DNA from 3 places in the Pseudomonas sp. GW822-FHT03F04 genome. Region 1 is predicted to be linked to each of the others. Evidence: predicted binding sites of a transcription regulator. Region 1 holds the regulator's gene; each other region holds the start of a gene.
What was found. Region 1 encodes sigma-54, which starts transcription at its own class of promoters, with help from an activator protein. Its sites were predicted from a motif close to ANTGGCATNNANNTTGCTNT; they were not measured.

Region 2: a site for sigma-54 is predicted at 5,171-5,190, ahead of flgB (flagellar basal body rod protein FlgB). Genes of this name have one in related genera too.
Region 3: a site for sigma-54 is predicted at 2,240-2,259, ahead of AC1RMX_RS11880 (flagellar basal body rod protein FlgF). Genes of this name have one in related genera too.

What each region holds. Positions count from the first base shown of each region.
Region 1 is NZ_JBXANF010000007.1:223,409-233,790, reverse strand. It holds gene mlaD (outer membrane lipid asymmetry maintenance protein MlaD) at 1-137, opposite strand, end outside; gene mlaE (lipid asymmetry maintenance ABC transporter permease subunit MlaE) at 137-934, opposite strand; gene AC1RMX_RS18300 (ATP-binding cassette domain-containing protein) at 934-1,743, opposite strand; gene AC1RMX_RS18295 (KpsF/GutQ family sugar-phosphate isomerase) at 2,019-2,993, shown strand; gene AC1RMX_RS18290 (KdsC family phosphatase) at 2,994-3,518, shown strand; gene lptC (LPS export ABC transporter periplasmic protein LptC) at 3,527-4,099, shown strand; gene lptA (lipopolysaccharide transport periplasmic protein LptA) at 4,086-4,631, shown strand; gene lptB (LPS export ABC transporter ATP-binding protein) at 4,631-5,356, shown strand; gene AC1RMX_RS18270 (RNA polymerase factor sigma-54) at 5,543-7,036, shown strand; gene hpf (ribosome hibernation-promoting factor, HPF/YfiA family) at 7,110-7,418, shown strand; gene ptsN (PTS IIA-like nitrogen regulatory protein PtsN) at 7,430-7,894, shown strand; gene rapZ (RNase adapter RapZ) at 7,897-8,754, shown strand; gene AC1RMX_RS18250 (HPr family phosphocarrier protein) at 8,770-9,045, shown strand; gene AC1RMX_RS18245 (ZIP family metal transporter) at 9,086-9,979, opposite strand; gene AC1RMX_RS18240 (superoxide dismutase) at 10,010-10,382, opposite strand, start outside.
Region 2 is NZ_JBXANF010000006.1:415,708-426,089, forward strand. It holds gene AC1RMX_RS16945 (MFS transporter) at 1-386, shown strand, start outside; gene AC1RMX_RS16950 (flagellar brake protein) at 461-1,207, opposite strand; gene AC1RMX_RS16955 (flagella synthesis protein FlgN) at 1,303-1,770, opposite strand; gene flgM (flagellar biosynthesis anti-sigma factor FlgM) at 1,819-2,145, opposite strand; gene flgA (flagellar basal body P-ring formation chaperone FlgA) at 2,340-3,101, opposite strand; gene AC1RMX_RS16970 (chemotaxis protein CheV) at 3,184-4,116, shown strand; gene cheR (protein-glutamate O-methyltransferase CheR) at 4,164-4,991, shown strand; gene flgB (flagellar basal body rod protein FlgB) at 5,232-5,639, shown strand; gene flgC (flagellar basal body rod protein FlgC) at 5,643-6,086, shown strand; gene flgD (flagellar hook assembly protein FlgD) at 6,102-6,827, shown strand; gene flgE (flagellar hook protein FlgE) at 6,858-8,174, shown strand; gene AC1RMX_RS17000 (efflux RND transporter periplasmic adaptor subunit) at 8,365-9,525, shown strand; gene AC1RMX_RS17005 (MacB family efflux pump subunit) at 9,522-10,382, shown strand, end outside.
Region 3 is NZ_JBXANF010000004.1:471,194-481,575, reverse strand. It holds gene flgH (flagellar basal body L-ring protein FlgH) at 1-560, opposite strand, end outside; gene flgG (flagellar basal-body rod protein FlgG) at 614-1,399, opposite strand; gene AC1RMX_RS11880 (flagellar basal body rod protein FlgF) at 1,445-2,185, opposite strand; gene AC1RMX_RS11875 (sigma-54-dependent transcriptional regulator) at 2,421-3,980, opposite strand; gene phhA (phenylalanine 4-monooxygenase) at 4,204-5,040, shown strand; gene AC1RMX_RS11865 (4a-hydroxytetrahydrobiopterin dehydratase) at 5,158-5,514, shown strand; gene AC1RMX_RS11860 (amino acid aminotransferase) at 5,514-6,707, shown strand; gene AC1RMX_RS11855 (hypothetical protein) at 6,908-7,039, shown strand; gene AC1RMX_RS11850 (hypothetical protein) at 7,078-7,296, shown strand; gene AC1RMX_RS11845 (MFS transporter) at 7,392-8,579, shown strand; gene arfB (alternative ribosome rescue aminoacyl-tRNA hydrolase ArfB) at 8,576-8,989, opposite strand; gene queC (7-cyano-7-deazaguanine synthase QueC) at 9,285-9,983, shown strand; gene AC1RMX_RS11830 (queuosine precursor transporter) at 10,054-10,382, opposite strand, start outside.

The DNA of each region.
Region 1 (10,382 bases):
AAGTACGCGTAAAGTTTATAGCTGTCGGTGGTGGACGTCGGAGACAGGCCACTGACCCGCAGGGCCAGCAGCAACAAGGCCAGGATCCCTGCCAGCAGGAACAGGCCGACACCGATTTCCAGGGTGCGGTTTTGCATCAGAAATCTCCAAACATCAAAGCGGTCAGAATAAAGTCCAGGCCGAGCACTGCCAGCGAGGCAAACACTACGGTCTTGGTGGTGGCACGACTGATCCCCTCGGAAGTGGGCTCACAGTCATAGCCTTGGAATACGGCGATCCAGGTCACGACAAAGGCGAAAACGATACTTTTGATCACGCCATTGAGCACATCGCTGGAGAAGTTCACGCTGTTCTGCATGTTCGCCCAGTAGGAGCCTTCATAGACGCCCAGCCAGTCGACCGCGACCCAGGAACCGCCCCAGATGCCGACCACGCTGAAGATCATCGCCAGCACCGGCAGGGAAATGAAACCGGCCCACAGACGCGGGGCAATGATGTACTTGAGCGGGTCCACACCGATCATTTCCAGGCTGGACAACTGCTCGGTGGACTTCATGTTGCCGATTTCCGCCGTCAGCGCCGAACCGGCACGACCGGCGAACAGCAGCGCCGTCACCACCGGACCCAGTTCACGCAGCAGGGTCAAGGCAACCATCTGCCCCACCGCCTGCTCCGAACCATAGCTCGACAGAATACTGAAGCCTTGCAGCGCCAGCACCATGCCGATGAAGATCCCGGACACCACGATGATCACCAGAGACATGACGCCGACTGAATGCAACTGTTTGACCAGCAGGCCGAAACCACCGCTGATGCCGCCCCGGCCCAGCAGGGCATGGAACAGGAACAGGGTCGCCCGACCGAATACCGCGACAGCGTCGATGGCTGACTCGCCGAATCGACGCACGCGTTCTATTAATGAAATTCTGCGCATCAGCGCTTCCCCAGAAGATCTGCGCGGTAATCCGTCGCTGGAAAGTGATACGGAACCGGGCCATCGGGGTTGCCGGTCATGAACTGACGGATACGCGGCTCGTCCGAGTTCATCAACTCGTCCGGCGTACCCTGCCCAAGCACCTGGCCATCACCTACGACATAGATGTAGTCGGCGATGCTCGCGGTTTCCGCCAGATCGTGGGAAACCACGATGCTGGTGATCCCCAGCGCGTCGTTGAGCAGACGGATCAGGCGCACCAGAACGCCCATGGCGATCGGGTCCTGGCCGACGAACGGTTCGTCGTACATGAGAATCTGCGGATCCAGCGCAATCGCCCGGGCCAGCGCCACACGACGTTTCATGCCGCCGGACAGCTCGTCGGGCATCAATTCGATGGCGCCGCGCAGGCCGACTGCCTGCAATTTGAGCAGAACGATGTCGCGGATCATCTCGTCCGGCAATTCGGTGTGAACGCGCAGGGGAAAGGCGACGTTCTCGAACACGTCGAGATCGGTGAACAGCGCGCCGCTCTGAAACAGCACACCCATGTGCTTGCGTGCATCGAACAGATCGCTGCGCGACAGCTTCGGCAGGTTCTGGCCGTTGACCCAGACCTCACCCTGCGAAGGCCGCAACTGGGCGCCCATCAAGCGCAACAGCGTGGTCTTGCCACACCCGGAAGGCCCCATGATGCCGGTGACCTTGCCGCGCGGGATGCGGATATCGACGTTATTGAAAATGCTCCGCGCACCGCGCTTGAAGGAGACTCCCTTCAGCTCGACCGCGTAGGCGTTATCGGCACTCATCTAAACTCCTTGCGATGCAGCCTCTCACTCGGACGCCTGGCTTTCTGGAGAAAGCCCCTACATCCCGGGCAGGCCGAACTGGCGGCGAACTATATCACTGCAAAGGGCAAGCGCCCAAGGCCTCTCCCCGGCCACGTTCAGCGATATGACAGGCCCGATGCTTCTATTAGAGGGTTTTAGTAACGAGGAATGACAAAGCACGACGAACTTGCGTGAGGCTTTTCAACATAACCGCTATAATCGCCGCCTTTTCATCGGGCTATACGATTTCTGACATGAGCCAAACCAGCGACCTGATTCAATCGGCACAACGCACCATCCGCCTCGAAGTGGAAGCCGTACAAGGCTTGTTGCCCCATATCGACGCCGATTTCGTACGCGCTTGCGAGATGATTCTGGCCAGCAAGGGCCGTGTCGTCGTGGTCGGCATGGGCAAGTCCGGGCACATCGGCAACAAGATTGCCGCGACCCTGGCCAGCACCGGCACCCCGGCATTTTTCGTGCACCCGGCCGAAGCCAGCCATGGCGACATGGGCATGATCACCCGTGACGACGTGATCCTGGCCCTGTCGAACTCCGGCTCCACCAACGAAATCGTCACCCTGCTGCCGCTGATCAAGCGCCTGGGCATCCAGCTGATCAGCGTGACCGGCAACCCGCAATCGCCTCTGGCAAAAGCGGCCGAGGTCAATCTCAACGTTCACGTCGAGCACGAAGCCTGCCCGCTGAACCTGGCACCGACCTCCTCGACCACCGCCGCACTGGTCATGGGCGATGCCCTGGCCGTGGCGCTGCTGGAAGCCCGCGGCTTCACCGCCGAAGATTTCGCCTTTTCCCACCCGGGTGGCGCACTGGGCCGACGCCTGCTGCTGAAAGTGGAAAACGTCATGCACGCCGGCCAGGAGCTGCCGCAGGTACAACGCGGCACGCTGCTCAAGGACGCACTGATGGAAATGACCCGCAAGGGTCTGGGCATGACCGTGATTCTTGAAGCCGACGGCAAGCTTGCCGGGATCTTCACCGACGGCGACTTGCGCCGTACGCTGGATCGAAGCATTGATATACGCAGCGCCACCATCGACCAGGTGATGACCGTGCACGGCAAGACCGCCCGCGCCGAAATGCTCGCCGCCGAGGCCCTGAAAATCATGGAAGACCATCGAATCAACGCGCTTGTCGTCGTGGATGAGGACGATCGCCCGATCGGCGCCTTCAACCTCTCCGACCTGCTGCGCGCAGGAGTGATGTAAATGAGCACCGATCTGCTGCAACGCGGCAAAGCCATCAAACTGGCGGTTTTCGACGTCGACGGCGTCCTCACCGACGGGCGCCTGTACTTCCTTGAAGACGGCAGCGAGTTCAAGACCTTCAATACGCTCGACGGCCAGGGCATCAAGATGTTGATGAACGCCGGCGTGCAAACGGCCATCATCAGTGGTCGCAAGACCCCGGTGGTCGAACGCCGGGCGAAAAACCTGGGCATTCCGCACCTGTTTCAGGGTCGTGAAGACAAACTCGTCGTCCTCGACGGCCTTCTCGAGCAACTGGGCCTAAGCTATGAACAGGTCGCCTATCTCGGCGACGATCTGCCCGACCTGCCGGTGATTCGCCGGGTGGGGCTGGGGATGGCGGTGGCCAACGCTGCCGCTTTTGTGCGCGAGCACGCCCATGGCGTCACTCAGGCCCGTGGTGGCGAGGGTGCCGCCCGTGAATTCTGCGAACTGATCCTGCGCGCCCAGGGCAGCCTCGATGCCGCCAATAACGCGTATTTGTGAGTCAAACCATGTTTAGCAAAAAGTTTCGCAACATACTGCTGTTCGGTTGCATCGCGGCCATTTTCGGCGCGGTCGGCTACTGGAACATCAGCCCGGAACGCTTCCTCGACAAGCCTCCTGTCTCGGCAGAAGAGAGCCCGATCGACTGGTACGCGACCAACACCCACACCTTGCAATACCTGGAAGACGGCAAGGTGCAGTACGAAATGACTTCCGACAAGGCCGAGCACGTCAAGGCGACCGACATTACACTGGTCACCAAGCCCGACCTGAACATGTATCGCGGCACCGACTTCCCATGGCACGTGACCAGCGAGCGCGGTGAAGTGAATTCCGGTGGCACCGAGGTCGAGCTGATCGACTCGGTTCGCGTCAAGCGCACCGATGAAAAGAACCGCGACACCCTGATCACCTCCACTCGCATGACAGTGTTCCCGCAGCAACAATATGCGCAGACCCAGCAACCCGTTAGAATCGACGGCGCTGGCGGTGTATCGACCGGCGTGGGAATGAAAGCGTATTTGAAGGAAAGCAGGATACACCTGCTATCGAACGTAAGAGGACAGTATGAGGCTCGTTAAAACCCTCCCTATTTTGCTCAGTCTGGGCGCAGCACTGGGAAGCGTGAGCGCCTGGGCTCTGCCGAACGATCAAGAGCAGCCAATCCGCATTCAGGCCGACGATGCCCAGCTGGACGACAAGAATGGCGTTGCCACCTATAAAGGTGACGTGATCATCACTCAGGGTTCGATGATCGTCAAAGGCAACACCGTGACCATCACCCGCACCCCGACCGGCGATATCGACGTCGTGACCTCGGTGGGCAACCTTGCCTACTTCGAGCAGTTGCAGACGGCTGGCGACACCAAGCCTGTACAGGGCTGGGGCGTGACCATCCAGTACCACGCCGCGCAAAACCGCGTTGTGCTGATCGACAAGGCGAAAGTCGTCGACAAGGACAACAACACCACTCAGGGCGAGAAAATCGTCTATGACACGGTGAAAAAGCTGGCCAGCGCGGGTCGTGCCACCGGCAACAAGGTCACCGAAGCGCGTCCGCGCATTGACATGGTGATCCAGCCGAAGAAGAAAACCGACGAGAAATCCCAGTAATGGCAACTCTGAAAGCTCAGCACCTGGCCAAGGCCTATAAAAGCCGCCAGGTCGTGCGCGATGTCAGCCTGTCGATCGACAGCGGTCAGATCGTCGGACTGCTCGGCCCCAACGGCGCCGGCAAGACCACCTGCTTCTACATGATCGTCGGCCTGGTGCAGGCCGATCAGGGTCGCGTGCTGATCGACGACCTGGATGTCAGCCACCAGCCGATGCACGGTCGCGCCAAGGCCGGTATCGGCTATCTGCCACAGGAAGCGTCGATCTTTCGCAAACTGTCGGTGGCCGACAACATCATGGCCATCCTCGAGACCCGTCAGGAGCTCGACAAGGCCGGTCGTCGCAAGGAGCTGGAAAGCCTGCTGCAGGAATTCCACATCAGCCACATCCGCGACAACCTCGGCATGAGCCTGTCCGGTGGTGAGCGTCGCCGGGTGGAAATCGCCCGTGCACTGGCCACTGCGCCGAAATTCATCCTGCTCGATGAACCGTTCGCCGGTGTCGACCCGATCTCCGTGGGCGACATCAAGCAGATCATTCACCACCTCAAGGCCAAGGGCATCGGTGTACTGATCACCGACCACAACGTCCGCGAGACGCTGGATATCTGCGAAACGGCCTACATCGTCAATGACGGCCAACTGATCGCCGAAGGCGACTCCGCGACCATCCTCGCCAACGATCTGGTGAAGGAAGTGTATCTGGGTCACGAGTTCCGCCTGTAAGCGCGACAGCATTCGACCAGCCGTCCGGGTGCTGTAACGTTGAAGCGCACTTTTATACGCTTTTATTGTTACAGCGCTCTAGGCAAACACGACAGTTTCAGGCATATAATTTGCTTAAGTTTGGCGCTTCGGCGCCCTGTAGTGGATGGCGCATAGCGCCGGCGAATAAGGTGTTAAGCCCCTGCCATGAAACCATCGCTAGTCTTGAGAATGGGCCAGCAGCTGACGATGACACCGCAGCTGCAACAGGCCATCCGCCTGCTCCAATTGTCGACCCTGGATCTGCAACAGGAAATCCAGGAGGCTCTGGAATCCAATCCGATGCTCGAACGCCAGGAAGACGGCGACGACTTCGACAACTCCGATCCCATGGCCGACAACGCCGAACAGAAGCCCAACACCGAGATCCAGGAACCCTCCTATCAGGAGACCGCACCGACGGTCGACAATCTAGAGGATGGCGAATGGAACGAGCGAATCCCCAACGAACTCCCCGTCGACACCGCCTGGGAAGACGTCTACCAGACCAGCGCCAGCAGCCTGCCGAGCAGCGATGACGACGAGTGGGACTTCACCACCCGTACCTCCGCCGGCGAGAGCCTGCAAAGCCACCTGCTGTGGCAGTTGAACCTGGCGCCGATGTCTGACACCGATCGCCTGATCGCCGTCACCCTGATCGACTGCATCAACAATCAGGGCTACCTCGACGAAACCCTCGAAGAAATTCTCGACGCCTTCGATCCGGAGCTCGACATCGAGCTGGACGAGATCGAAGCCGTCCTGCACCGCATCCAGCAATTCGAACCTGCCGGCATTGGCGCACGCAACCTGGGCGAATGCCTGCTGCTGCAATTGCGCCAGCTGTCGGCCAAGACCCCTTGGCTGGCGGAAGCCAAGCGTCTGGTCACCGATTACATCGACCTGCTCGGCAGCCGCGACTACAGCCAGCTGATGCGCCGCATGAAGCTCAAGGAAGATGAACTGCGCCAGGTCATCGAACTGGTGCAGAGCCTCAACCCGCGCCCCGGTTCGCAGATCGAGTCCACCGAAGCCGAGTACGTGGTGCCTGACGTCATCGTACGCAAGGACAACGAGCGCTGGCTGGTCGAACTGAACCAGGAATCGGTGCCGCGCCTGCGGGTCAACGCCCAGTACGCCGGTTTCGTGCGCCGCGCCGACACCAGCGCCGACAACACCTTCATGCGCAATCAGTTGCAGGAAGCCCGCTGGTTCATCAAGAGCCTGCAGAGCCGCAACGAAACCCTGATGAAAGTGGCCACCCAGATCGTCGAGCATCAGCGCGGCTTTCTTGAATACGGCGACGAAGCCATGAAGCCTCTCGTGCTGCATGACATCGCCGAAGCGGTGGGCATGCACGAGTCGACGATTTCCCGGGTGACCACGCAAAAATTCATGCATACCCCCCGGGGCATTTATGAACTGAAATACTTTTTCTCCAGCCACGTCAGCACCTCCGAAGGCGGCGAATGCTCGTCCACGGCGATCCGCGCGATCATCAAGAAACTGGTTGCCGCGGAAAATCAGAAAAAGCCGTTGAGTGACAGCAAGATCGCTGGTTTACTGGAGGCACAAGGCATTCAGGTGGCTCGCCGCACCGTCGCCAAGTACCGCGAATCCCTCGGGATCGCGCCTTCGAGCGAACGCAAGCGGTTGATGTAAGCCACGTTACAGCGTTCCAGTGGCAGGCTCTTCGGCCTGCCGCTTTATGCACTGGCAACGAAGGAGAAGCTGTATGCAAGTCAACATCAGTGGACACCAACTGGAAGTTACCCAACCTCTCCGTGAGTACGTTGAGCAAAAGCTCAAGAGGCTTGAGGGGCATTTCGACAAGATCACCAACGTGCAAGTCACGATGTGCGTCGAGAAGCTGAAGCAGAAAATCGAAGCCACGCTGCATATTCCCGGTAACGAGGTCGTCGCAAACGCGGAACATACCGATATGTACGCAGCGATCGACGCGCTGACCGACAAGCTTGATAAACAACTCAAAAAGCATAAGGAAAAGACCCAGAGCCTGCTTCAGGGCGCTACCGGTCGATAACCCCCACCCCCATGATCCGACTTGAAAGCATCCTGACCCCCGGCCGTTCCCTCGTGAACGTGCCGGGCGGCAGCAAAAAGAAAGCCCTCGAACAAATTGCCAACCTGATCGCCCGGGAAGTACCGGATCTGGAGATGCAAGATGTCTTCGAGGCACTGATTGCCCGTGAAAAACTCGGCTCGACCGGTTTTGGCAACGGCATCGCCATTCCCCATTGCCGCCTCAAGGGTTGCGAATCCCCCATCAGCGCCTTGATGCACCTTGAAGCACCCATCGATTTCGACGCCATCGATGGTGCACCGGTCGACCTGCTGTTCGTGCTGCTGGTCCCGGAAGCCGCCACCGATGCGCACCTGGAACTGCTGCGCCAGATCGCCAGCATGCTCGACCGCAAGGACGTACGCGAAAAATTGCGTCGCGCCACCACCAACGAAGCCTTGTATCAGGTTGTCCTGGACGAGCAAAACGGGCACTAAACATGCGCTTGATCATCGTCAGTGGCCGCTCCGGCTCGGGCAAAAGTACCGCTCTGGATGTCCTCGAGGACAACGGCTACTACTGCATCGACAATTTGCCTGCCGGCCTGCTCCCGGAACTGGCGGAGCGCGCACTGATTCATACGGAACTGTCTCAGCCACTGGTCGCGGTATCGATCGATGCGCGCAATCTGCCCAGTCATCTCTCGCGCTTTCCGGAGTTGCTTGAAGAGGTCCGCAGCCGGCACATCCAGTGCGACGTCCTGTATCTGGACGCCGATGAAGAAACCCTGCTCAAGCGCTTTTCGGAAACCCGTCGTCGCCACCCGCTGAGCAGCGCCAATCGTTCGCTGGCGGAAGCCATCAACGATGAAACGGCCCTGCTGGGCCCGATCGCCGATCTGGCCGACCTGAAGGTCAACACCACCAATCTGAACCTGTACCAGTTGCGCGACACCATCAAGCTGCGGCTGCTGAACCAGCCGGAGCCGGGCACGGCGTTTCTGGTGGAGTCGTTCGGTTTCAAACGCGGCATGCCGGTGGATGCGGATCTGGTGTTCGATGTACGCTGCCTGCCCAACCCGTACTGGAAACCGGAATTACGCGCGCAATCGGGGCTCGATGAGCCGGTGGCCGAATACCTGGCGGCACAGCCGGAAGTCGAAGAGATGTTCCAGGACATCTATGCGTATCTGTTCAAATGGCTGCCGCGCTTCGCTGCAAGCAATCGCGCCTACGTCACCATTGCCATTGGCTGCACCGGCGGACATCACCGTTCCGTCTACCTGACCGAACGCCTGGGTCAGGCCCTGCAGAAAACCCTGAAGAACGTCCAGGTTCGCCACCGCGACCTCAGCTAAAGGATTCACACCGCGATGCCTGCTCTGGAAATCGAAATCATCAACAAGCTGGGCCTGCATGCCCGGGCGTCGGCAAAGTTCGTTGGCGTGGCGGGGCAGTATCCCGACTGCACGATCAGAGTGGGTCGCACCCCGGAAACTACGGTAGATGGCAAAAGCATCATGGCGATGATGATGCTCGCTGCCGGCAAGGGCACCAAAATCTTCCTGAGCACCGAGGGGCATCAGGAACAGGAAGCCCTGGATGCCTTGGTGGCACTGATCAACAACTACTTCGACGAAGGCGGTTGAAAGCCTTTGGTGGCGAGGGAGCAAGCTTCCCTCCCCCCTCTCATCCCAACGCCGTGTCCATCACCATCATCAGACAGAACCCGATCAACAATCCCAGGCTCGCCAGTTTGTCGTGACCATTGCGTCGCGACTCCGGGATTACTTCGTGGGTCACCACCAGCAACATCGCCCCGGCCGCCAGCGCCAATCCGAGGGGCAACAACAATTCAGCCAGACTGACCAGCCACGCACACAGCAGTGCAAACACCGGTTCGACCAGCCCCGATGCCGCCCCGATCAGAAACGCCTTGACCCGCGACATCCCTGCTCCGGCCAGCACCAGCGCAATCACCAACCCTTCCGGCACATCCTGCAAGGCGATGCCCATCGCCAGGCTGTCAGCGTCCGGCATGCCGCCGCCCGCGGAGACACCGACGGCCATGCCTTCCGGGATGTTATGGGCAATGATGGCAAACACGAACAGCCAGATCCGAGGGGGAATCACTGGATGTTCGACGGTGCCAATGAGCATTTCCGGTGAAGCGCCGGACACCTTGCGGTCCACCAGATACAGACCGAAAGCACCGAGCATGATGCCGAAACAGATCAGACCACTGGCACCCCAAGGGCTCAGGCCAAGGCTTTCTGCGGCGGCAATCCCCGGCACGATCAGCGAAAACGCGGTCGCCGCCAGCATCACGCCGGCACCAAACCCCAGCAGCGTGTCGCCCAATGCCTGAGGCATGTTGCGGATCACCAGCACCGGAACCGCCCCGAGTGCCGTGCCAAGCGCGCAGATTGCACCGCCCTGCAATGCCCGGGACAGTTTCGGCTCAAGGTTCAGCCATTCGAGTCCGTGAGCCACCAGCAAGGTCATGCCCGCCAACAGCAGCAGCGATCCGAATGCGTAACGAAACATACGCCCACTTCCGATCGCCAGTGTTTCAGTGCCCATAGTCAGCCTTGGATTGTTTTTATAGGAGACTTAAACCAGTGCAGCCTGATAACGCACAGCGACTTCAGGCCAATTGATCACGTTGTAGAACGCGCTGATGTATTCCGGGCGACGGTTCTGATAACGCAGGTAGTAGGCGTGTTCCCACACATCGAGTCCGAGAATCGGCGTATTGCCGCCCATCAGCGGGCTGTCCTGATTGCCGCTGCTTTCCACCACCAGTTTTTTGTCCGGGGTCACGCTCAGCCAGGCCCAGCCGCTGCCGAAACGGGTCAGCGCGGCTTTGGTGAAAGCATCCTTGAAGCTGTCGAGGCCGCCCAGTTGCTCATCGATCGCCCTGGCCAGCGCGCCGTCCGGCTTGCCGCCACCGCCTGGCACCATCACTTCCCAGAACAGCGAATGG
Region 2 (10,382 bases), on a different contig from region 1:
TATTGGTGACCTACGGGGTCGGCGCCAGCATCGGGCCGTTGTTGGCCGGTGTGTTGATGAAAATGTTCGGTAGCCAGAGCCTGTATGCGTTCTTCAGCTTCTTCGCGCTGGTGCTGGTGTGGCGCATCCGGCCGAAAGCCGTGACCAATCTGCACCAGGTCGACGACGCACCGCTGCATCACGTGGCGATGCCGGACAGCATGTCCAGTTCGCCGCTGGTGGCCGCGCTCGACCCGCGGGTCGATGAGCAAGTGGTGCAGGAGCAGATGCAGAATAACGCCGCGCCTGAACCGGCACCTGAGTCCGCACCTGAATCTGAGTCACCTGTGGAGCCAGAGGCCGGCAACGACAATCCTGCGCCGGACATCAGCGGCGCCAGGCCTTGATTCTGAAAAAACACCAAGCATAAAAAACGGGCAGTCACCGCAAGGGACTGCCCGTTTTTCATGGTGCGTACGAATCAGAGATCGTCTTTGTCGAAACGCCGTGCTTCACGTTGCAGCTGATAGACGAAACGCTCGACGTTACGCGCAGCCGGGCCGCTGATGTTGTGAAAACGCAGGCCGGCGAAGGTGATGTTGAGTTTTTCTTCGAAGTGCAGGTAGCGCAGCTCGACCGATGTTGGCTGATTGCCGAACAGCGGCGGGGCGATCAGGCGATCGTAGACCTGGCCCAGTTGCAGGCGGTCGGTGATATCACCTTCAAAACGCAGCTTGCAGCCGGTGGCGGAAATATCCAGCAACTTGCCACCGATCGGCGACTTGAGCTTTTCGCCACCCAGTTCGACGCTGACCAGATCGGTCAGCTTCAGTGCCGCGCGAAAGGCGTTGCGGCGCTGGTGATAGACCACTTCGGTGGGCATCTCGCCAATGTAAAAGCGGTCACCGTCGGATTCCTTGATATCCAGCGTGCCGTTGCATTCCCAGGCAATGCGTACGCCTTCATGGAAACCTTCGACCTTGAACGGCTCGCCCGCCAGCAGGAAGCGTTCGCCATCGCGCGGGATCATTTCATCCAGGGCAATCGTGGCGGTATCCCGGTCAACCTTGATCAGGTAACTCTGGAAGCGCTGGCTGCGTTCGTGAAAGGTGATGATCAGCGGATCGTGGCTCTCTTGCAGCTGGCGCAGGTTGCTGGAGATTTCCAGAGGCGTGGTGAGCACCTTTGGTGGCTGCGGAGAATCATCCGCGCTGAGGACGTTGGACACGTTAAATCAATCTCCAGACAAAATTTGACTACGGCTGGCCAGTATTTTGCCAGCATGTTTCGCGCGTTGATAGGGCGCAAGCATAGAAGAACGCATCACGCCTGACTGAGCGCGCGGGGTTTCTGCAGTTTGGAGAAGGTGCCACTGGCGTCATAGAGCGCGGGTGGCTCGCCGCCGGTGAGGATTTTCAGCTGATTGGCCGTGGCGGCCTGCTGAATCACGATCGACTGGCCATTTTTGGCATTGGTCGCCTGGCACTGGGCGATCAGATCGGTCAGAACGTCGCTCTGGGTCAGCAACTGCTCGCCGATGCTCGACTGGCTGGCCAGTTGTTCCAGGCCTTGACGGTCGAGCGACAGATTGAGGCTGGCGAGGATTTCGCTGCGTTTGCGGCCATGCTGCTCAAGCAGAATGATCAATGCCTGTTTGCGCGCCAGAATTTCTTCCAGCAGCGGCATGTCGCGACCGTGCAAGGCGAGGGACTCGGATTGCAGTAACTCCAGCAATTGTTGAGCTGGAGCAAAGTCGTCGGTGATCAGTTGCAATAAAGTAGTGTCGTGCATGGCTGGCCTTGGGTTTTAAGCGTCCAAAAGCCTGGCGCTGACCGAGGCCTAGCGCTGGGCTTCGAAGTTGAGCAGTTTGCTGGCTACACGGTTGCTGTCGACTTTATAGCTGCCATCGGCAATCGCTGCTTTCAACTCGGCCACGCGGGCTTTGTCGACGGCAGGCTGATCGCGCAGCTTGTCAGTGACCTTCTGCAACTGTTGAGCCTCATTGCTGAGGTGTACCGATTCCCCGCTTTTTGCGGTACTGGCCTGTTCGGCCGGGGTATTCAGCGTCGCGGAAGTACCGGTTTCGGCGGTTTCCTTAGGCGTGCTGGTACGTGTACTGCCCGTAAGTGACGAGGAGCTGTTCAAACGGCTGAAATCGATGACCATGTTAAAAACCTCTGGGAATTTGGACGCTTGCCATGTTCTCGGCCATCCCCTGGAAAACTTTAGGCTCTTTTACCAATGAGCCTGCATGCGCCGCACAGATCCTGCTGCGGCACAGTTTAGGGAACAGCTCAGGTTGGCGCCAGTTTTCTGCGCGATCCCTCACGAGGCTTTCCTGTCATTGCTCCAGTCGTTGCTCACATTGCCACTTCCACCTGGCCCGGCGCCATGACCTGCGCCTTGATGACCCGTTGGGAATTGAGGTTTTTCACGCGAATCTGTTCTTTCAGGCCACCGTTGGACAGGGCCTCGCCCGGCATGCGCACGGAGAGCGTGCCGCTGCGGGCGGTAATCACCACTTGATCGCCTTTGCGAACGACTTCCGCCTGTTCCAGATGCACCAGGGTAATCACTTGGTCGGCGACCGTTGGTCGGGTTAATTTTTGCCCGATCGCCTCATCCACCGACGTCAGGAAGCCCTGGTTGATCAGGCTCACATCATGCTCGCGCAGGGTCACGTCCTGAGGCTCGATGATCCCGGCGCGCTTGAGCGGGCGAGTGGTGGTCACGACCGGGCGAAACAGGCGGACTTGAGCGGGTACGAACACGGTCCAGGGGGAGGCGCCTTCGCAGCGAACCTTGACGGTTACGCGCCCCAAAGGACGTGCCGGGCTCTCCAGCGACGCTGTCAATTCCTTGTCGCACATAGGCATGTGCATGCGCGGATCGAGCTGCTTGACCTCGATTTCATAACGCCCTTCCGTTTGACTGGTAGCCAGATAGTCTTCTACGGTGAATTCAAGAAAGCCCTGAGTGACGCCGATAAGCATGTCAGGCAAGGTAACCGCATCAGCAATGGCAGGGCTGCCCGCGAAAAACAGGCAAGCGGCAGACACCGCGCAAAGTCCTCTGCGAAGGGGGGATGTCAGGCGTCGGAAAAATGTCGTTTGAATGTTCATAAGAGTTAAAAAGCAAGCGCCGTGCCGTTTAGCAATGAATGTGCGTCGCAACAACACTTGGCGTTGGTGTAGGAGTCTGGGCATGGCTGGTGTAATGGATTCGGTGAACCAGCGCACGCAACTGGTGGGGCAGAATCGCCTGGAGCTGTTGTTGTTCCGTCTCGACGGCCAGCAACTCTACGGGATCAACGTGTTCAAGGTTCGGGAAGTGCTGCAGTGCCCGCAACTGACGCTGATGCCCAAGTCCAGTCCTGTCGTGTGCGGGGTGGCGAATATCCGGGGGGCGACCATTCCGATCCTTGATCTGGCAATGGCAACCGGCTCCGGGGCGTTGAAAGACAAGAACAGTCCGTTCGTGATCATCACGGAATACAACACCAAGACCCAGGGTTTCCTGGTGCGCTCGGTGGAACGTATCGTCAACATGAACTGGGAAGAGATCCATCCGCCACCCAAGGGGACCGGTCGTGATCATTACCTGACCGCTGTGACTCGGGTGGACAATCAGTTAGTCGAAATCATCGACGTCGAGAAGGTGCTGGCGGAAGTCGCACCGACACCGGAAGCGATTTCGGTCGGCGTGGTGGATGTCGAGACCCAGAGCAAGGCGCTGTCTCTGCGGGTGCTGACGGTCGATGACTCGTCGGTGGCGCGCAAGCAGGTGACGCGTTGCCTGCAGACGGTTGGCGTTGAAGTGGTGGCGCTGAACGACGGCAAGCAGGCGCTGGATTACCTGCGCAAGCTGGTCGATGAGGGCAAGAAGCCGGAAGAAGAGTTCCTGATGATGATCTCCGACATCGAAATGCCGGAGATGGACGGGTACACCCTGACGGCCGAAATCCGCAGCGACCCTCGCATGCAAAAGCTTCATATCATCCTGCATACTTCGTTGTCGGGTGTGTTCAACCAGGCGATGGTCAAGAAGGTCGGTGCCGATGACTTCCTGGCCAAATTCCGTCCTGATGACCTGGCATCCCGGGTAGTCGACCGGATCAAAGCAGCAGATATCAGCTAGGGACTTTTCGTCCCTGGCGATCAACACGATTTAAGAGGCGGCATCATTTGTCTACGGGTAATTTGGATTTCGAACAGTTCCGGGTCTTCCTGGAAAAAGCCTGTGGCATTTTGCTCGGTGAAAACAAGCAGTACCTGGTCTCGAGCCGTCTCAACAAACTGATGGAGCAGCAAGGCATCAAGTCCCTGGGTGAGCTGGTACAGCGCATCCAGACCCAGCCGCGCAGCGGTTTGCGCGAGCAGGTGGTCGATGCCATGACGACCAACGAAACCCTGTGGTTTCGCGACACCTATCCGTTTGAAGTCTTGAAGAACAAGGTGCTGCCCGAAGCGATCAAGGCTGCTCCCAACCAGCGTCTGCGGATCTGGTCGGCGGCGTGCTCGTCGGGTCAGGAACCCTATTCGCTGTCGATGTCGATCGACGAGTTCGAACGGACCAACATCGGTCAGTTGAAAATGGGCGTACAGATCGTTGCCACGGATCTGTCCGGCAGCATGCTGACCAACTGCAAGACCGGCGAGTACGACAGCCTGGCGATCGGTCGCGGCTTGTCCGCCGATCGTCTGCAGCGCTACTTCGACCCGAAAGGGCCGGGGCGCTGGGTGATCAAGGCGCCGATCAAGAACCGGGTGGAGTTCCGCTCGTTCAACTTGCTCGACAGCTACGCAAGCCTTGGCAAGTTCGACATCGTGTTCTGCCGCAACGTGCTGATCTACTTCTCCGCCGAGGTGAAGAAAGACATCCTGTTGCGTATCCACAGCACGCTGAAGCCGGGCGGTTATCTGTTCCTCGGCGCTTCCGAAGCGCTGAACGGTTTGCCGGACCATTACCAGATGGTCCAGTGCAGCCCGGGGATCATTTACCAGGCGAAGTGATTGGCACCGGCAACACAAAAACGGGAGTCCTCAGGGGCTCCCGTTTTTTTATGCCTGGCCGTTTTTGCAGGGACGGCAAGCGGCAGAAAAGCGGCATCCGGCGGAAACCCGTTGCCGCTTTTCTGGCATTGCCGCATTGCCGATCCCCTGCAAAGCCCCGGAATCCGGGGCTTTTTAAAACTGGCACGACGCTTGCTATAACCCAGTTACGAAAAACCCGGTCACCTGAAGGTTCCCGACATGAGCATCAGCTTCGATAAAGCGCTCGGAATTCACGAAAAAGCCCTGGGCTTCCGCGCCCAGCGTGCCGAAGTCCTGGCCAACAACATCGCCAACGCCGACACCCCGAACTACAAGGCTCGGGATCTTGAGTTCTCCAAAGTGCTCGAGGCACAGAGCCAGAAGAACGCCAACGGCACTATCGCCCTGAACATGACCAACAGCCGTCACATCGAAGCTGAAGGCCTGGGCAATGGCGACGAGTCGCTGATGTATCGCACGCCGATGCAGCCGTCGATCGACCAGAACACCGTTGATGCCCAGCTGGAACAGTCGAACTACGCGGAAAACGCCGTCGGCTTCCAGGCCAGCTTCACGCTGCTCAACAGCAAATTCAAAGGGCTGGTGTCAGCCCTGCGCGGAGAGTAATCCATGTCCCTGTCCAGCGTTTTCAACATTGCCGGCAGCGGCATGAGCGCACAGACCACGCGTTTGAACACCGTGGCTTCGAACATCGCCAACGCCGAAACCGTTTCGTCGAGCATCGACCAGACCTATCGCGCCCGTCACCCGGTGTTCGCCACCATGTTCCAGGGCGGCCAGAGCGGCGGCAGCAACTCGCTGTTCCAGAACCAGGACGCGGCCGGCCAGGGCGTGCAGGTCATGGGCGTGGTCGAAGACCAGAGCAACCTCGAAGCGCGCTACGAGCCGAACCATCCGGCCGCCGACGCCAAGGGCTACGTCTACTACCCGAACGTCAACGTGGTGGAAGAAATGGCTGACATGATTTCCGCGAGCCGTTCGTTCCAGACCAACGCTGAAATGATGAACACGGCCAAAACCATGATGCAGAAGGTGCTGACCCTCGGTCAGTAATAAGGGGCGACTGCCATGAGTGTTTCCGATACCACCAGCAGCCTGAGCATGAAGGACATCCTGGCGAACTCGTCGAAAAAGACCAGTTCGACAACCGATGGCATTGCTTCGGCCACTAACAGTTCCACCGGCGGCCAGGCCCTGGGCAAGGACGCGTTCCTGCAATTGCTGGTAACCCAGCTGAAAAACCAGAACCCGCTCGACCCGCAGGACAACAGCGCATTCGTTGCCCAGTTGGCGCAGTTCAGCAGCCTCGAGGGTATTACTACCCTCAACAGCACCGTGAGTTCGCTGGCCGGCAATTACAACTCGTCGCAAGCCCTGCAGGCTTCTTCGCTGGTCGGTCGCAACGTGATCGTGCAGACCAACTCGGTCCAGCTCGACGATCCGAGCAAAGGCATGACCGGTTCGGTCACCGTTCCGTCGTCGATTGCCGGCGGCACCGTCAGCATCACCGACAGCAGCGGCACGATTGTTCGCACCCTCGATCTGGGCAGTCGCGCCGCAGGCGCCGCGAGCTTCACCTGGGACGGCAAGGACAAGGACGGCAATCTGGTCAAGACCGGTACCTATACCGTCAAGGCCAACGCATCGATCAACGGCACCGCGACCGATATGGCGACCTACCTGCCGGCCACCGTCACCAGCGTGACGATCAGCCAGACCGGCGGCGAGCTGATGCTCAACCTGTCCGGCAAGGGCACCGTTGCCCTGTCCAAAGTACAAACCATTGGTATATAGAGCCGACTAACCGGCACAAAGGAGTGGAATATGTCTTTCAATATCGGCCTTAGCGGTCTCTATGCAGCCAACAAGCAACTGGACGTGACCGGCAACAACATCGCCAACGTCGCGACCGCCGGTTTCAAATCGTCCCGCGCAGAATTCGAAGACGTCTACTCGGCGACTCGCCTGGGTAGCGGCAGCAAGGTCATCGGCAACGGCGTGCGCCTGGCCAACGTTTCCCAGCAGTTCACCCAGGGTGACATCAACAACACCGGTAACGTGCTGGACATGGGCATCAACGGCTCCGGTTTCTTCACCATGAGCAACAACGGCTCGATTTCCTATACCCGTGCCGGTACGTTCAAGGTCGACGACAAGGGTTTCATCACCAACACCGACTACACCTCGCGCCTGCAAGGTTATGGTGTGGATGCCAACGGCAAGGTCATCAACGGCGTACTGACCGACCTGAAGATCGACACCTCGAACCTGGCACCGAAGTCCACTTCGCTGGTGACTTCGACCATCAACCTGAACTCGACCGCTCCGGTGATCGACGACACGGTTCCAGCCGGCAAATTCGACCCGACCAACCTGGCGACCTACACCAAGTCGTTCAGCACCCCGATCTATGACAGCCAGGGCAACATGCACCCGATGGATCAGTACGTGGTGAAAACCGGTGCCAACACCTGGAAGGTCTACACCCTGGTCGACGGTCGCAACCCGGACGCTACCGGCAGTGATCCGAAAACCACCGCCCCGGTGCCTTCGACCATGACCTTCGACTCTGCTGGCAAGCTGACTCAGGTCAGCACTCTGCCTGGTCCGGTGATCAGCAGTGACCTGAAGATCAGCGGTTGGGTACCAGGCAATGTCGTCAACGGTACCTTCAAGCCTAACGGTGCAGCAGCAAACCCGGCCGGCATCACCATTTCGATGGCCAGTACCACTCAGTACAACGCCGACACCGCGCGCTCGATCCCGACTCAGGACGGCTATGCCACTGGCCAGATCACTAACCTGACCATCGACGGCACCGGTACTTTGTTTGCCAACTTCAGCAACAATCAGAACAAGGCCATCGGCCAGGTTGCGCTGGCCAGCTTCACCAACGAACAAGGCCTGCAAGCGATCGGCGGCACCAGCTGGAAGGAAACCTTCGCGTCGGGCATTCCGGGTTATGACGCTCCGGAAACCGGCACTCTGGGCTCCATCCAGTCCAACTCGCTGGAAGAGTCCAACGTTAACCTGACCAACGAACTGGTAGACCTGATCAAGGGCCAGAGCAACTATCAGGCGAACGCCAAGACCATCTCCACCCAGAGCACCATCATGCAGACCATCATTCAGATGACCTGATCTCGATGCTTTGTAAAAAGCTGTAACGGAAAGCCCCTCTTTGAGGGGCTTTCTTGTTTAATGCGCGCGCCGGGGCCACTCGTCCGCTGCATTCGCATTTGCGCGCGTGTATTCACACGCCTGCTCACGCTATACCCGGGCGCCAATGAGCGGTTCGCCCAACCACTGACAGGGATGTAACGACTACTTCATGGTTTTTTTCTCTCGCTCTCGAATCGTGTTCGGGACGCTGCCTGTTGTTGCCTTGTTGGTCTGGTTTGTATGGGGCCAAGGCTGGGGCACCCCTCCAAAGAAATTCCTGACAGCGACCGTCACCGTTGAAGATCTTGAAGAGACCGTATTGGCCAGTGGTACGGTCAAGCCCTTCCAGCAAGTCAGCGTCGGCGCGCAGGTCAATGGGCAACTCCAGAGTCTGAAAGCCGGGTTGGGTGATACGGTTCGCCAGGGTCAGCTGTTGGCTGAAATCGACCCGTTGCTGCCACAGAATGAATTGCTCAAATCCCGGGCTGCGTTGCTCAGTGTCCGCGCGCAATACAAAGCCCGGCAGGCGATGATTCGCCAGTACGAACTTGATTTTCGTCGCAAGCAAAGCCTGGTTGCCAGTGAAGCCGGATCGCGGGCCGATCTGGAAATTGCCGAGGCGCAGCTGCAAAGTTCGCGCGCCGAGCTGGCATCCCTGGCTGCGCAGATTTCCCAGGCGGAGATAGAAATCAGGATCGCCGAAGTCAACCTCGGATATACGCGGATCAGTGCGCCGATGGACGGCGAGGTCATTGCCGTGGTGACCAGACAGGGCCAGACCGTCGTTTCCGCACAGAGTGTCCCGACATTGCTGATACTTGCCCGTCTGGACCGGATGACGGTCGAAGCGCGAATTTCGGAAGCTGACGTGGTTCGGGTCAAGGCGGGCCAGGCCGTGTCCTTCAATATTCTGGGTGATCCGGACCGGCGTTTTACCAGCCATATACGGGCGGTAGAGCCGGCGCCCGAATCCATTGCCCGGCAGGATCAAATGCAGGGTGGCGGTGGCTCGACTGCCGGCGGCACCGATGCAGCGGTGTACTACAACGCGCTGTTTGACGTACCCAATGACGATCGTTCGTTGCGCACCTCGATGACGGCGCAAGTCAGCGTTCTGCTCGACTCGGTGCCCAAAGCCACAACGGTCTCGGTGGCTGCGCTGGGCAAGCGTGCCGCTGACGGTCGCTACGAAGTTCGCCGACTGGTGGATGGTCAGCCGCAGACGGTGCTGGTGACAACCGGGTTGCGAAATGACCTGAGCGTTCAGGTGCTGGACGGGCTCAAGGAAAATGACGAAGTCGTTCTCGGCGAAGAGCCGGAGCCTCGATGAGCAGCGCCAGTAATCTTCATGGCTGGACGCCAGATCCCGTGAAAGACGAGCTGCCGGTCACGCCGTTGTTGGCTCTTGAAGGCGTGCAGCGTTGGTTCGCCGAGGGTGAGGCACGGACTCATGTGCTGCGCGACGTGAACCTGACCATCGCCGCCGGTGAAATGGTAGCGATCGTCGGGCCGTCGGGCTCTGGAAAATCCAGTCTGATGAATATCCTCGGATGCCTGGATCGTCCCTCTGCTGGCCGCTACAGCATCAACGGTGCTGACATGGCCGAAATGAGTAGCGATGAGCTGGCGACGCTGCGTCGTGAGCATTTCGGATTCATTTTTCAGCGCTTTCATTTGCTGTCGCATCTGAGTGCGGAGGCCAACGTGCAGGTGCCGGCCATTTACGCCGATCAGCCGTTTACCGAGCATCGGCAAAAGGCCAGGGGGCTGCTGCAACGTCTCGGTCTGGGTCAGCGCATGCTGCATCGGCCAGCGCAACTCTCCGGTGGGCAGCAGCAACGGGTCAGCATTGCTCGTGCGCTGATCAATGGCGGTGCGGTTGTTCTGGCCGACGAGCCCACCGGCTCGCTGGACTCGCGCAGTGGCGAGGAGGTGATGGCGATCCTGCGTGAACTGCATCGCAGCGGTCACACGATCATTATCGTGACCCATGACTCGCAGGTGGCGCAGTACGCAGACCGCATCATCGAGATACATGATGGCGAAATCGTCGGTGATCGTTTGAATGCCGACCGCAAGGTGCTTGCGGCGCCGGTCGCCGAGCCAGGCGACCTCCCGCAAACTCAGGAGCGTGACGCGACGGCGGTGCATTGGCGCCGCTTCAGCGAGGCCTTCAAGATGGCCTGG
Region 3 (10,382 bases), on a different contig from region 1:
ATGTCATCGGCACGAACAAGACCGGCGATCCGCACCAGCTCATCACCGGTGTTGAGGGTCATCCACTTCTCGCCGCGCACAGCGATGATGCCGTTGGGCAGCACGTCGGCGACGGTCACGGTGATCGAACCGGTCAGGGTGTTGCCCTGGGCCGCCTTGCTGTCGCCCTTGGTCGCACGGTCGCCGCTGTAGCCGACGTCCAGGCTCAGATCGTTACCGCCCAACGGGTTGTTGGTGGTGCCGCTGCCGCCGAACAACGAAGTCAGGCCGATGCCGGTCTTGCTGTTCTTGGCCACTTGCGAGTTGGCGTTCTTGCTGGCCTGAGTCTTCTCGTTCAGGGTGATGGTGATGATGTCACCGACCCGGAACGCCTTGCGGTCGCTGTACAGGTTCTGTTCGAAACCGGCCTGATAGATCGAGCCGTTGTTGGCGGCCGCCGGCAACGGCGTCCGCGGCAACACCGGGGCGTAGTAAGGGTCATTGGGCTTGGGCGTCGGAGCGACGCAGCCCGCGAGCGAGACCACCCCACCCAATGCCAGAACAGATACGAAGCGTTTCATGACCCTTACCTCACGGTGTTGCAGGCGGCCTCATGGCCGCCTCATAGACTTGATTACAGATTCTGCGTTACGAACGAGAGCATCTGGTCGGCGGTGGAGATCACCTTGGAGTTCATCTCGTAAGCGCGCTGAGTGGTGATCATGTTGACCATCTCTTCCACGGTGCTGACGTTGGAGGTTTCCAGAGTGTTCTGCAGGGTGGTGCCGAAACCGTTCAGGCCCGGAGTGCCGATTTGCGGCGCGCCGGAAGCGGCGGTTTCCAGGAACAGGTTGTTGCCCACGGCTTGCAGACCGGCCGGGTTGATGAAGTCGGCGGTTTGCAGGTTGCCGATCACTTGCGAGGCGGCGTTGCCGGCAACGGTGATCGACACGGTGCCGTCACGGCCGACGGTGAAGGTCTGGGCATTGTTCGGGATGACAATCGCCGGCTCCAGAGCGAAACCGCTGGCGTTGACGATCTGGCCATTGGAGTCGAGGTGGAAAGTACCGTCACGGGTGTAGGACGTGGTGCCGTCCGGTTGCAGGATCTGGAAGAAACCACGGCCGTCGAGGGCCATGTCCAGCGGCTGCTCGGTGGTTTGCAGGCTACCGGCGGTGAAGTTCTTCTGGGTGCCGACGATGCGCACACCGGTACCCACTTGCAGACCCGACGGCAGTTCGCTGTCCTGGGTCGACTGGGCGCCAGGCTGACGCTTGATCTGATACAGCAGGTCCTGGAACTCGGCGCGGTCACGTTTGAAACCCGTGGTCGACACGTTCGCCAGGTTGTTGGAAATGGTGGTCAGGTTGGTGTCCTGGGCGGACAGACCGGTTTTGGCAACCCATAGAGCCGGAAGCATTCGATTCTCCTCGTGCGCCTGTTTTACGGCGCGACGTTCTGATAATTAGCTGATCTGCAAGACCCGAGCCATGGCCTGGTCGTCGTCTTTGGCGGTGTTCATCATCTTGACGTGCAACTCGAACTGCTTGGCCAGGGCCAGCACCGACGTCATTTCTTCCACGGCATTGACGTTGCTCGACTCCAGGAAACCCGACACCAGTTTGACGTTGGCATCGGCCGGCGCAGGCTGGCCGTCCTTGGTGTAGATCGAACCGTCCAGGCCCTTGTTCATGTTCTTGATGTCCGGATTGACCAGTTTGATCCGGTCGACTTCGGCCATGACGCGCGGGCCTTCGCCCATCGCACGAATACTGATGGTGCCGTCTTCACCGACTTCCACCTGCTGCTGCGGCGGCACGGCAATCGGCCCGCCGTTGCCCATGACCGGCATGCCGTTACCGGCACGCAGCACGCCCAGGGCGTCGATATTGAGGCTGCCGGTGCGCACGTAGCTTTCGCCGCCATTGGGGTTCTGCACGGCAATGAAACCGTTGCCGGTCACGGCGACGTCGAGGTCGCGACCGGTCTCCACCAGGGAACCTGCGGTGAAGTCGGTGGCGGGCCGTTCGCTCATGGCAAACGCACGCGCCGGAAAGCTGTCACCGAACACCGGCATCGAACGCGCCTGTTCCAGGTCGCGCTGAAAACCATTGGTGGAGATGTTCGCCAGGTTGTTGGCATGAGCCTTTTGCGCCAGTGCGTTCTGGCTGGCGCCGGTCATTGCCACATAAAGGTACTTGTCCACACTCTTTCCTCTGCATGCCGGACGTTTGCCGCCCACCGCTGTACTGCTGAGCCACAAGCAATTTGCAGACCAACTTTTTTCTGGCGGTCGAGGACCCGATAAACAAAGGACTTGAGGGATTCAGCAGGGTTTGGGGAAATGTATCGAAGTCGAAAAACCGGCGGTGTCATGCCGCTTGGCGGCAATGGTGAGGCGCGATCACCCCGTGCCTTGCGCAGGAGTGATCGCGCAGGGATCAAGACTCGGTCTTGCCCACCTCATACTCACGCAGCTTGTTGGCAATCGTGGTGTGCGAGACGCCCAGTCGCTTGCCCAGCTGCCGACTGCTCGGATGTTCGGAATACAGTCGCTCAAGCACTGCTTTCTCGAAGCGCCCGACAATCTCGTCGAGCCCGCCCTCCAGCGAGAAATCGCCAAGCGGCTGACGCACGCCATAGTCCGGCAGACGAATATGCTCGGCCTTGACCGTCCCGCCATCACACAGCGAAACCGCCTGGAACAGCACGTTCTCCAGTTGTCGCACGTTGCCCGGCCAGTGGTAATGACTGAGCCGATCCATCGCCGCCGGCGCCAGCTTCGGCAACGGGCAACCGATCTGCCGACTGGCCTGATCGAGGAAGTGCTCCACCAACGGCGTCAAACCGTCGAGGCATTCGCGCAGTGGCGGGATGTGCAACGAAAGCACGTTTAAGCGATGGTACAAATCCTGGCGAAACTCGCCACGGGCGCACAACTCGGACAGGTCGACCTGGGTGGCGCAGATCACGCGCACATCCAGGTAAACCTCTTCATCACTGCCCACACGACGGAAGCAACCGTCCTGCAGGAAGCGCAGCAATTTCACCTGTAAGCGTGGGCTCATTTCGCCGACACCATCGAGGAACAACGTGCCGCCCGCCGTCAGCTCCAGCAGCCCGAGCTTGCCTTCAGCCCGCGCCCCTTCGAAGGCCCCGGGGCCGTAGCCGAACAACTCGGTCTCGGCCATCGATTCCGGCAGCCCCGCGCAGTTGAGCGCCATCAATGGCGACTGGCCGCGCGGACTCGCCAGGTGACAAGCCCGAGCCAGCAACTCTTTACCGGTGCCGGTTTCGCCTTCAATTAGAAGAGGCGCATCGAGCGGCGCCATGCGCCGGGCTTCACGCACCACCGCCGCCATCACTTTCGAGCTTTGAAAGATACTGTCGAAGCCACGCAACTCCTGCTTGCGCACGTTGTAGATGCGCTCGCCGACCCGATCCGCCCGATGCAGCGTCAGTACCGCACCGGCCATGGCCTCGCTGTCGTCGTGCTCCGATTGCAGCGGCGCGATGTCGGCCAGAAAGATGTCGCCCTTGACCTTGACCCGCATGCCGTTGATTCGCGATTTGTTGGCGCGCACCAGTTCCGGCAAGTCGAAATCCTCGGCGTAACGCGACAGTGGAATCCCCGGCACTTCGTCGACCCGCACGCCGAGCAACTGCGCCGCCGCACGGTTGGCGGCAACGATCGAGCCGCCCATGTCGATCGACAGCACCGGAAACTCCAACGCACCGAGCAACGCATTCAGTTCCATGTGTCGGCGTTCGCTGGGCATCAGCCCTACCCGCTTGACGCCGAACACCCCGGCGATGGCTTCGAATTTGGGCCGCAACGCCTGGAACTGCAAATTGATCAGGTTCGGGCAATGCAGATAGATCGCATTGCCATGCTCACCGCCGACCTCGCCGCGGGCAACGTTGATCCCGTACTCCACCAGCAGATTGAGGATGTCGCGCAGGATGCCGATGCGGTTCTGGCAGTGGACTTTGATACGCATATAAAGGCCCGAAACAGGTAGAGGGGCGGATTTTTCTCTGCCGCCCGCAAGATAGTCGTCAAGATTATGTGACAGACACCGGCCATTTCAAACCCGCCAATCACCGTAATCACGACTTATCGCACAAAGCGTAACGATAATTTTACGATTTAAAGAGACTTTTCCTACTCGGCCGGTCATCAACCTGCTGCAACACGGCACGCTCTGGGGTATTTCTCAGTCCATAGCAGGACATAACAAGAACGAATTCCCCTCGCAGGAGAGCAGTATGAAGCAGACGCAATACGTGGCCCGCGAGCCCGATGCGCAAGGTTTTATCGACTACCCCGCCGAAGAACACGCGGTGTGGAACACGCTGATCACCCGCCAGTTGAAAGTGATCGAGGGTCGGGCGTGCCAGGAATACCTGGACGGTATCGAAAAACTCGGTCTGCCCCACGACCGCATCCCGCAACTGGGCGAGATCAACAAGGTGCTCGGCGAGACCACCGGTTGGCAGGTCGCCCGCGTCCCGGCGCTGATTCCGTTCCAGACCTTTTTCGAATTGCTCGCCAGCAAGCAGTTTCCGGTGGCCACATTCATTCGCACCCGTGAAGAACTGGACTACCTGCAAGAGCCGGACATTTTCCACGAGATCTTTGGTCACTGCCCGCTGCTGACCAACCCGTGGTTCGCCGAATTCACCCACACCTACGGCAAGCTCGGCCTGCAAGCGACCAAGGAAGAGCGCGTTTATCTGGCGCGCCTGTACTGGATGACCATCGAGTTCGGCCTGGTCGACACCCCGCAAGGTAAACGCATCTACGGCGGCGGCATCCTGTCCTCGCCGAAGGAAACTGTTTACTCGCTGTCGGACGAACCTGAACATCAGGCCTTCGATCCGCTGGAAGCCATGCGCACGCCGTATCGCATCGACATCCTGCAACCGCTGTACTTTGTCCTGCCGAACCTCAAGCGCCTGTTCGACCTCGCCCACGAAGACATCATGGGCATGGTCAAGCAAGGCATGCAGCTGGGTCTGCACGCGCCAAAATTTCCGCCGAAACCAAAAGCTGCGTGAACCGTGGCTTTTACTTACAAGTGAGTCTGTCAGTCGTCGCGGCTTTGGTTTAGCGTGACGACATTGACGACCGTAACAGCTCTTATAAAAAAGACATCCGATCTCAGGAATCAAACCATGTCCACTTTGAACCAAGCCCATTGCGAAGCGTGCCGTGCCGATGCCCCACAAGTCAGCGATGAAGAACTGCCGATCCTGATCAAGCAGATCCCTGACTGGAACATCGAAGTGCGTGACAGCATCATGCAGCTGGAAAAAGTCTTCCTGTTCAAGAATTTCAAGCACGCGCTGGCCTTCACTAACGCCGTCGGCGAGATCTCCGAGGCCGAAGGTCATCACCCGGGCCTGCTGACCGAGTGGGGCAAAGTCACCGTGACCTGGTGGAGCCACTCGATCAAAGGCCTGCACCGCAACGACTTCATCATGGCCGCGCGCACTGACGAAGTGGCCAAGACCGCAGAAGGACGCAAGTAATGCACTTCGACGCCATCGGCCGGGTGCCCGGCGACCCGATCCTCGGCCTGATGGAGGCCTACGCGCAGGATTCCAACCCGCGCAAGTTCGACCTCGGCGTGGGCGTCTACAAGGACGCCCAGGGCCTGACGCCGATTCCCGAAGCGGTGAAAATCGCCGAGGCGCGTCTGGTCGAAAGCCAGGACACCAAGACCTACATCGGTGGTCACGGCAATCCGCTGTTCGGCAAGGTCATCAATGAGCTGGTGCTGGGTGCCGATTCGGCACTGATCACCCAGCAACGCGCCGGAGCTACCCAGACCCCGGGCGGCACCGGTGCCCTGCGTCTGGCAGCGGATTTCATCGCGCAATGCCTGCCGGGCAAAGGCGTATGGCTGAGCAACCCGACCTGGCCAATCCACGAAACGATTTTCGCGGCGGCCGGGGTCAAAATCAGTCATTACCCGTACGTCGGCAGCGACAACCGCCTCGACGTCGATGCGATGCTCGCCGTGCTCAACGAAGTGCCGAAAGGCGATGTGGTGCTGCTGCACGCGTGCTGCCACAACCCGACCGGTTTCGACCTGAGTCACGACGACTGGCACCGGGTGCTGGACGTGGTGCGCAGCCGCAATCTGCTGCCGCTGATCGACTTCGCCTACCAGGGCTTTGGCGACGGTCTGGAGCAGGATGCATGGTCAACCCGGTTGTTCGCCGCCGAGTTGCCTGAGCTGCTGATCACCAGTTCCTGCTCGAAGAACTTCGGCCTGTACCGCGACCGTACCGGTGCGCTGATCGTCTGCGCGAAAACCGCTGACAAGCTCATCGACATCCGCAGCCAGCTGGCGCACATCGCCCGCAACCTGTGGTCGACGCCGCCGGATCACGGCGCGGCTGTGGTCGCCACGATCCTCGCCGACCCGGAGCTGAAACGCCGCTGGGCCGACGAAGTGGAAGCCATGCGTCTGCGCATCGCCCAGTTGCGCAGCGGTCTGGTGGAAGCGCTGGAACCGCACGGTCTGCGCGAGCGCTTTGCGCACATTGGCGTGCAACGCGGGATGTTTTCCTACACCGGCCTGTCGCCGGAACAAGTGAAAAACCTGCGCGAGCATCACAGCGTGTACATGGTCAGCTCGGGCCGGGCCAACGTCGCCGGGATTGATGCGACACGTCTGGATCTGCTGGCCGAAGCGATCGCTAGCGTCTGCAAATAAACGAATGTCAGGGGCGGCGGGCACACCGCCGCTCCCGCATTTGCCCTGCGTCACCCTGTCGCACTTGTCTAGACAATCCCGCCCGTCGCAACAAGCGGAATTAAAAATCTGTTTGTCATTTTTACTGCTGTATCCTTCGCAGGCTTTCTGAAAGCGCGGATCTACCAGATCTATCAACAGACTTAGCGAGGAGCGCAACCATGCACGAGATTCCCAATCTCCCCTTCCCAAGCCTGCACGTACCTGAGCAGACGACCACGCAACAAGCCGGTGCCCAACAGCCCGAGCCGAAAGAAGCCGCCGAAAGCCGTCCGGCCGACAGCAAAGAGTAAGTAACACCCGCCGTACAGACCGTGTGGAAAGCGCTAACATGCGCTTTCCACACTGCCTGAAGCCCGAGCCTGCCATGACCGACGAATCCTTTAACGAACAACAGGCTGAAATCCTCATCGGCGCCACCGAGAAGATGATCGAGATCTGGAGCCGCCTCTCGCCCGAGAAGCAAGCCGCCCTGCTCGCCCGTTTCGGCAGCGAAGAAAATGCCCTCGCCGCACTGGTCACCACGCAACTGGTCGCCCCGGCCAAATAGTTTTACTTTTCCCCGCCGCAGCATCGTCCACGCCGGTATCATGAGCAGCCTATCTATTCTGCTCTCCCCGTGGATCGTTACCCATGTCGTCCTCTATGCCAGAACCCCAGCGCCCCCTGGCGGTCACGCTGCAAGTCGTTTCCATCGTCCTGTTCACCTTCATCGGCTACCTGAATATCGGCATTCCGTTGGCCGTGCTGCCCGGCTACGTGCACAGCGACCTGGGCTTCGGCGCGGTCATCGCCGGCCTGGTGATCAGCGTGCAATACCTCGCCACCCTGCTCAGCCGTCCGTATGCCGGCAAGATCATCGACAACAAGGGCAGCAAACGCGCGGTGATGATTGGTCTGGCTGGTTGTGGCTTGAGCGGTGTGTTCATGCTGATTTCGGCCTGGACCCCGAATCTGCCGGTGATCAGCCTGATCAGCCTGTTCATCGGCCGTCTGGTGCTCGGCAGCGCGGAAAGTCTTGTCGGCTCCGGATCCATCGGCTGGGGCATCGGCCGCGTCGGGGCGGCCAACACCGCCAAAGTCATCTCGTGGAACGGCATCGCCAGTTACGGCGCGCTGGCGATCGGTGCGCCGCTGGGCGTGTGGCTGGTCAGCCGTTTCGGCCTCTGGAGCATGGGCGTGAGCATTCTGTTGCTTGCAGCGCTGGGCCTGCTGCTGGCCTGGCCGAAAACCGCCGCGCCGATTGTCGCTGGCGAGCGCTTGCCGTTCATGCATGTGCTGGGTCGCGTCTTTCCCCATGGCTGCGGACTGGCGCTGGGCTCGATCGGTTTCGGCACCATCGCTACCTTCATCACGTTGTATTACGCCACCCAGCATTGGGATAACGCGGTGCTGTGCCTGAGCCTGTTCGGTGCCAGCTTCATCGGCGCGCGACTACTGTTCGGCAACCTGATCAACCGTCTCGGCGGTTTTCGCGTGGCGATTGCCTGCCTGTCGGTGGAAACACTGGGGCTGCTATTGCTATGGCTGGCGCCGGATGCGCACTGGGCATTGGCGGGTGCGGCGCTGAGCGGTTTCGGCTTCTCGCTGGTGTTCCCGGCGCTGGGCGTGGAAGCGGTGAACCTGGTGCCGGCTTCCAGCCGTGGCGCGGCGGTTGGCGCCTACTCGCTGTTCATCGACTTGTCGTTGGGGATCACCGGGCCGCTGGCCGGAGCGATTGCGGCGGGCTTCGGTTTTGCCTCGATCTTCCTGTTCGCCGCGATCGCCGCGCTGAGCGGCCTGGCGTTGAGCGTCTATCTGTACCGCCACACGTCGAAGTACCGCGAAGACTAGAAATCCACCTTGCCGCGCCCGGCCTTGATGCTGCCGCGCTTGGTCTTCGACTCCAGCCGACGCTTCTTCGACCCCAGCGTCGGCTTGGTTGGACGGCGCTTCTTTTCGATCTTGGTGGCGCTGAGAATCAGTTCGGTCAGACGCTCCAGTGCATCGGCGCGATTCTGTTCCTGCGTGCGGTATTGCTGAGCCTTGATGATCAACACGCCGTCGCTGGTGATGCGAGTGTCGCGAAGCGCCAACAGCCGCTCCTTGTAGAACTCGGGCAAGGACGAGGCGGGAATATCAAAGCGCAGGTGCACGGCGCTGGAGACCTTGTTGACGTTCTGCCCGCCGGCCCCTTGGGCGCGGATGGCAGTCAGTTCGATCTCGGCATCCGGCAGATGCACGTTATTGGAAATCTTCAGCATTGCATTCTCATCGTAGAGCCTGTTTCGCCGTACCTGTAGCGGCTACGGTCAGCATGACCTTGGTGTGCTTTCAGTGTCGCGCCCTTTCACTATACACGGCGACTATCAGGCGACACGGGGAGGCGAAACGGGAAAACACCCGGGAGAAATGCCCCGTCAACATGGGGGCATTAATCAGTGCCAACGAGCGCCGTACTACGTAGAATATCGCCACGGCAATGAGCAACCGAGACAAGAACCTCCTCGATTATTGTTTAAACATTGCACTTACTCGATCAATGCAGGAAGCATAACCATGAGCAATAAAGCAGTTATCGTTTTTAGCGGCGGGCAGGATTCAACAACCTGTTTGATCCATGCCTTGACCCACTACGATGAAATCCACTGCATCACGTTTGACTATGGCCAGCGCCATCGTGCAGAAATTGAAGTTGCACAGCAACTCGCAAAAGAACTTGGTGTGACCGTACACAAGACCATGGACGTGTCGCTGCTGAATGAACTGGCCATCAGCAGCCTGACGCGCGACAACATTCCAGTCCCGACCATCAATAGTTCAGGAGAAAGCCTGCCGAGTACATTTGTGCCGGGCAGAAATATCCTGTTTTTGACCCTGGCTTCCATATATGCGTACCAGGTTCAGGCCAAGACCGTCATTACCGGTGTTTGTGAAACAGACTTCTCTGGCTACCCGGATTGCCGAGATGACTTTGTAAAGGCACTGAACAAAGCCCTTGAACTGGGTATGGATTACAAATTGACCCTGGACACTCCGCTGATGTGGCTGAACAAAGCGGAAACCTGGGCGCTGGCCGATTACCATAACCGGCTGGAGTTCATTCGCGACCAGACACTGACCTGCTACAACGGCATCAAAGGTAACGGCTGCTCCAATTGCGATGCCTGTAATCTTCGTGCCAAAGGCCTCAACGAGTTCCTGAACAACAAAGATCAGGTTGCGCACAGCCTGAAAGCAAAACTGAATCTGAACTGAGTATATAACGACACATCAAGCGCTCACCCGGCATGACAGCAACAACACACCCGGTGAGCGCCATCCTGCATTATTGCGTCTGACCGCCAGTCAGGTACTTTTTGAACAATGCCCTTGCCCCGTAGGCAGGCAAGACATTAAAGAAAGCGAAGCCTACCTTTATCGCAATCTGGACGTAGATCATGTTCAGTATCGCGCTGGTTTCCATCGCGCCATAAAATGCGATGAAGCAGAAAAGAAAGCTGTCGATGATCACCGCAAACAACGTACTTAAAAACACGCGCAAAAACAGGAACCTGGAGTTCGTGAGCTCCTTGATTTTGCACAACAGATACGAGTTGATATTTTCGGAAACCAGAAATGAAACAGAAGAGGCTACCAGGACAGAAGACAACTGGC